DNA from 2 places in the Paenibacillus sp. J31R30 genome. Region 1 is predicted to be linked to the other one. Evidence: riboswitches for the same ligand, from Rfam matches in the RefSeq annotation. Region 1 holds a riboswitch; the other holds the start of a gene.
The links. A riboswitch is a leader RNA that binds a small molecule or an ion and turns the genes downstream of it on or off. The one in region 1 is predicted to bind cyclic di-GMP.
Positions count from the first base shown of each region.

Region 2: another riboswitch for cyclic di-GMP. It lies ahead of AC58QO_RS27040 (PilZ domain-containing protein); the one in region 1 lies ahead of AC58QO_RS17680 (methyl-accepting chemotaxis protein).

Region 1 is NZ_JCAUAV010000004.1:161,870-165,079, reverse strand. Features, by position in the region: gene AC58QO_RS17690 (autorepressor SdpR family transcription factor) at 96-374, shown strand; gene AC58QO_RS17685 (SdpI family protein) at 371-1,009, shown strand; cyclic di-GMP riboswitch class I at 1,218-1,309, shown strand; gene AC58QO_RS17680 (methyl-accepting chemotaxis protein) at 1,385-2,914, shown strand; gene AC58QO_RS17675 (bile acid:sodium symporter family protein) at 2,934-3,210, opposite strand, start outside.
Region 2 is NZ_JCAUAV010000011.1:175,481-178,690, reverse strand. Features, by position in the region: gene AC58QO_RS27055 (methyl-accepting chemotaxis protein) at 1-548, opposite strand, end outside; tRNA gene AC58QO_RS27050 (tRNA-Arg) at 722-798, opposite strand; gene tadA (tRNA adenosine(34) deaminase TadA) at 873-1,331, opposite strand; cyclic di-GMP riboswitch class I at 1,610-1,696, shown strand; gene AC58QO_RS27040 (PilZ domain-containing protein) at 1,808-2,542, shown strand; gene ychF (redox-regulated ATPase YchF) at 2,621-3,210, shown strand, end outside.

The DNA.
Region 1 (3,210 bases):
AGATGAAGGCACATGCCAATTGACAGGTGGGAAAAATGGAGGTAATATCTTAATTATATATTTAGATAAATGTCTAAATGAGGAGGATCGGCCATATGAATGAGGCATTTAAAGCGCTAGCAGACCCGACTCGTCGTGAAATTCTACAGCTGTTGCGGGAAAAAAATATGAATGCTGGAGATATAGCTGATCATTTCAAGATTAGTAAGCCGAGCATATCGCATCATTTGAACCTGCTTAAACAGGCGGGGCTTGTACTGGATGAACGTCAGGGACAACATATTATGTATACGCTGCACACGACCGTTGTTGAAGACGTCATTGGATGGATGTTTAACATCCTTAACAAAAAAGATGAGGAGGAACAGTCATGAAGAAATGGAAGGAGATTTTATTACTTGTGATTAGCCTTTCCCCGGCGATAGGGGGCTTAGTACTGTATAATCGTCTTCCGGATACGATGGCGAGCCATTTTGACATGAACAATGAAGTGAACGGAACGATGAGCAAAGAAATGTCGCTACTCATGCTGGTATTGCTGGGTTTGCTGCCGCTATTCATACGGGTGATGAGATTCATCGATCCGAAGAAAGCGAATTTCGAGAAATTCCCTATGGCTTTTGAGGTGACGCGGGTTGGGGTTACCATTCTTCTAACTGTCGTAGGTTGGGCAGTCATTTGCTTTAATTTGGGATACAGCTTTGATTTTCAAAAAATCACCATGATTTTAATAGGCGTGCTGTTTGCTGTTATGGGGAACTTTTTGACGCAGGTGAAGCCTAACTATACGTTTGGCATTCGGACGCCGTGGACACTTGCCAATGAAGAAGTTTGGAGAAAAACGCATCGGTTGGGCGGTCCGCTTATGTTGATTGGCGGCGTTGTTGCTTTTATCGCTGCGTTCTTAATGAGCTCCGTCGCGATCACCGTCTTCCTAGCAGCTATTGCAATCAGTTCCTTAATTCCAGTCATTTACTCCTATATATTGTTTAATCGTCTTAAGAAGTAAATAGGATTCACACGGGCTGCCAGCGAATCGCTGAGCAGTCTTTTTCACATGCGGTCAATTTTTTTACCAAATCGACAAAATATTACAATTATCGCTATGTACACATATGGGCTTGCTACCTATAATAAGCAATAGGAAATGTGACTTAAGTCAGGTGTCTTAAGTAATAGATGGACGGATAAGCGGGTTCTTATTTAGCATACTAACCTCATAGAAAAGGCAAATCATTTGGAAACAATGAGACGCAAAGCCATGGCCTAACGCATTCATTTTGTATGCTACGGTTGACAGGTTACCGAGTTCGATAGGATCATCCTTCATTCGGGTGGTCCTTTTTCTTTTCTAATCATCAACATATCTAGGGGGAAGCTTGTCATGAAAGCAAAAAAACGTGTCATGCAATTCATTGTTATCGGAACATTGATCTTGGCTTTACTTGTTCATGGCTTATCGAGCTTTACAGAAGGGGCTATGCATCATGAAGCAATGACAGCACCTTCTCCCGCATCAGTATTCCTACTACAGTGGCTGTTTTGGATGCCCATTGCGCTTGTCAGTCTGAGTGTTATTTTGTATGGATTTAATAAAGATCATGCCTGGATACCCATCCTTCACGCGTTATCCCTTACCTTCAGCAGTTTCTCTATTATTGCCGGGGGGAAAGGCATGGTTGAGTACCACTTTTCGATCTTCATGGTGCTGGCTATTCTTATGTATTATGATAACATTAAGCTGCTATTGATCAGTACCGTGTTATTTGCAGCGCAGCACCTATTGGGATATTTGTTCTTTCCTGAACTGGTGTATGGGACAAAAGTGTATGCGTTTTCAATGGTTGCCATCCACTTGGTGTTCGTGATTTTATTTATTAGTGCAGTTCTTTACCAAATCGTCTCGAATCGCAAAACCACACGAGCCTTCGAAGTAGTACAAAACGATAAACTGCAGCAAACCGTCAAAGACATTATTGAACGTCTCTCCGATACGTCACAGGAAGTTCGCATGAATTCACATGGACTCTCTACACAGTCCTCCGAACTGAATCGCTTAACCTCTGAAGTCGTTCAAACCATGCACAAGGTAGAGCAAGCGGCGATCAATCAAGAACAAGGGGTGGAAATCAGCAGACATGCCGTTACCGAGATGTTAAAAGATACCTCTCTCATCGCAGAAAATTCGTCGAGTATATCCGACATCTCTGATCAAGCTGCACTGGAAGCTGAGAAAGGCAATGAATTGATCCAATTAGCGGTTCACCAAATGCAATCGATGAACAGCACAATTCATACGACAGCGGAAAAGGTCAAAGTGCTGGGCGAACGCTCTGAAGAAATTAATCAAATCGTTAATTTGATTACAGACATTGCTTCACGCACCAACCTGCTTGCCCTGAATGCAGCCATCGAGGCTGCTCGCGCGGGAGAGCACGGGAAAGGCTTCACCATCGTGGCCAGTGAGGTCCGTAAGCTAGCCGAACAAACGAGCTCCTCTGCCCAACAGATCGCGGATCTCATTCAGGATGTTCAATCCAATAATCAGGCATCCATCGATTCGATGGATCGTGTGATTGTAACCTTCGAGCATGGTAACGATGCTGTCGTTGCTGCGGGGCGCGCTTTTGAACACATACTGAAAGCAGTCCATTCCATTGCTATACAAATGCGCGATGTTCAAGGAGCATCCCAGCAGGTATCCGCAAGCACACAGCAATTCAGCGTGACAATGGAGGAAATTTCGCATCTATCTACACAGCTAGCGAAGAACGTGAAATCCGTAAGTAAACGTACAGACCAGCAGGATCAACTCATTTGCAAAACGTCACAGCTTGCGGATTTACTAGGTGCGCTAAGTGATAAATTAAATGACATTATGAAGACGACAGAGCAGTCATTCTCCCAGACATAGACGGTCGTCGACAACCCATTTACATGTTTTTAACGCTATTAACTTGTAAGCTGGATGTATCGCTTTTCAACGCATATTTCCGATTCAGCAGAAAGCCGAAGAGGGAAGCTAGTGACTGTTGGAACAGCATGCCAAGCACAACAGGAATCGCAACGGGTGGCGGGAAATAAGCTACAGCGAGTACCGCGCCCGCACTAATATTACGCATACCACTGTTAAAAGTAAGGGCGACCACGACATCTTGTTCCCAGCGGAACAATCTAGCGACAAGCCAGCCGATCATGTAGCCCAGCGAG
Region 2 (3,210 bases), on a different contig from region 1:
TTCCGTTCCACTAATGCTTGAAGCTCGTCCACAAGAATATCTGCGCCTATAAAACCAACCGTCTCTCCCGAGCGGCTTGTGATCGGCACAAAAATTGAAGTTATTGGCGCATTGCTGAACACAGAATAGTACGCTTTGCTCACGAAGCTCGGATGCCTCTCCTGTAATTGCTTGAACCACCACCGATCCCTGCGGTTCGTGAGAACCCCTTCTGAACGTGCTGTTTGCATCCCTTCCATATCCTGAATATACAGCAGCTCATATTGCGGATTTCGCAGCACCGCCCGTTCCAACGCCGATTTCTGCGCCTCCGTGTTAAAAGCGGCCACTTCCGGCTCATCCGCAATTTCATTAATGACGTCGAACGAGCCTTTGATATAAGAAGCGACATTGGATGAGAGAGAGGCGGCGAAAGCCCGATTCTTCTCTTCAATGGTCGCAGCATATTGTTTCGTCACAAACAGATAATGAAACAAAGTTGTAAAGAGCATAGGGACAACCACTAAAGTTAAAGTGATAAGGATGAACTTGCTCTTGAGTGATTTCATTATTCGATTCCCCCTTGACAGATTTGAAAAAAATAATGCAATCGTTCAACCCCCTATTCGACAAACTTCGCCAAATGTCCTTTTGATTTAAGTCCAGCCGTACGGCGCCCGACCCTAGCTTCACAAACGCAAAAAAGAACCGCACAATAGTACGGTTCTAGAGTCTTTATCCATGGCGCGCCCGATACGATTCGAACGTACGACCTACAGTTTAGGAAACTGTTGCTCTATCCTGCTGAGCTACGGGCGCATAGTATCGTCATTCTAACACGAGATGTTTTCGGGGTGCAACCATTTTAACCCAAGGACAAACATTACGCGTCTCTAAGCCTTCCCGCGTAATTTTCGGAAAAATTGCGTCAGCATCGTCGAGCACTCCTCTTGCAGAACACCACTAACCACATCGACACGGTGATTAAACCGGTCCTCCTGCAGCAAGTTCATCAACGTCCCCGCACAGCCTGCCTTCGGATCCACCGTACCGTAAATGACCTGCGGAATGCGCGCTTGCACGATCGCACCTGCACACATAGGACAAGGCTCCAGCGTCACATAGAGCTGGCAGTCCAACAAGCGCCATGCCTGCAAATGCTCGCTTGCTTGTTTAATTGCAATCATCTCCGCATGCGCGAGAGGATCTAAAGTTGTTTCCCGCAAATTGTAGCCGCGGCCAATGATTTGACCTTGATGGACGACGATCGCGCCAATCGGAACTTCGCGGATGGCTTCGGCTTTCAGCGCCTCTCCAATCGCTTCTCTCATCCAAGGGATATGTTCATCCATATGTTCATCCACAGGGGGACACCTCGCAATAATAGTTTATCCACATGTGTATAAAAGTCCGAACAAATATTCGTTGTTAACAAGCTGTGGATAACAATGTGGATAACTTATAAACCTGTGGATATTCAATCCACTACACATTCATACAATAAAAACATCGCCTATGCAAGGATTTTAGTTGAAAGAAATATCTAGGCTACGTATAATGGTGATATCAGTGGGACTTTTTGGGTCTTTCAGACCATAAACGATGAGCTTACATACAATGACACGGCAGGGTTCGACAATAGCAAACTTGTTGAAAAGCAAGGACGCAAAGCTGAGGGTCTACGGTTCTAATGAGCTATGGCAGCCTGGTTACCGAAAATCGATGTTTTTTTGATTAAGGTGATAGGCTGCTCCTTTAGGTGGGGGCAGTCTATTTTGTGCGGAGAAGTTCTGTAGAATCCATTGATAGAGGGAGGGTGTTGGTACACATGGCGATGAAGCAGGATGCGTTGAAGCGGTATGGGAGTAAAGAAGGATACGATGCGGAAGTATTGATTGATTGTAAGGCTGTTCTGTCCAAGGATGATTTCGTGTCTACAGGTATTCTTACCTATGCCCAAGGAGACATCATGGAGATCGAGTTCCCCGAATATGATGTTTTTCAGCTTGGAGACAAGGCGAAAATGACGTTATACACCAAATCGGGTCTATTCGTCCTTCAAACGACAGTCGTAGCGAAAGAACCTGGTTCACTCATTGTGATCAATCCACCTGAGAATCGAAAGAAGTTTTCGGAGAAACGGGAGTTCCCGCGGGTGACTGTGAAAAACATAGGTCAGATTATGGGTTTCCAGAATATCAAACAAAAAGAACTGCATGTCCTTGAAAATCCCATTGAACTATCCATTAAAAATATCTCGATGAATGGAATTGGGTTTACCATCAACGATAATTCCATGATCGATGGTATTCTTCATAAGAAGTGCTTGCTTCAAGTCGAGTTGGATTTAGGTTTTGAACTGCCGTGCAAGTTGGAAATTATACGGAAAGAAAAGCTGGAAGACAGCTACTATTACGGCGCCAGCTTCGAAAGCTATCCTGAGGAACAAAGCAATGCGCTGCGCGGGTTCATCCTACGTAATCAGATTGAAACCTACTTCGAGCAGAAGCGGGATGACGAGTTCAAAAAAGCAATGGAAAAAAAGACTGCAGCCAATCAATAGCTTGCAGGCTTTTTTTTGCCCTCCAAGTACTATATAATAAGAAGGATGATTTTCGAAAATTAAGGAGTTGTAACGACAATGGCTTTGAAAGCAGGTATCGTCGGTCTACCGAACGTAGGAAAATCGACATTGTTTAATGCAATTACACAGGCGGGGGCAGAATCTGCGAATTATCCGTTCTGTACGATCGATCCGAATGTTGGGGTAGTAGAAGTACCAGACGAGAGATTGCAGAAGCTGGTGGAAATCGTTGTGCCTAAGAGCATCGTTCCGACAGCCTTCGAATTCGTTGACATTGCGGGTTTGGTTAAAGGTGCGAGCAAAGGCGAGGGCCTTGGTAATAAATTTCTAGCACACATCCGTGAAGTCGATGCGATTGTGCATGTTGTACGTTGTTTTGAGGATGATAATATTACACACGTTTCTGGGAAAGTCGATCCGATTGGCGACATCGAGACGATTAATCTTGAATTGATTTTGGCAGATATTGAGTCGGTTGATAAAAAGATCGAGCGTTCGCGCAAAAACCTCAAAGGCGGCGACAAGAAAGTGGTAGCTGAAGTTGAGTGTTTGGAACGTATCAAAGAAGCCTTATATAATGATATGCCAGCACGCAGCTTGGATTTAACAGACGACGAGCGTCTTCTAGTTCGCGATCTGCATTTACT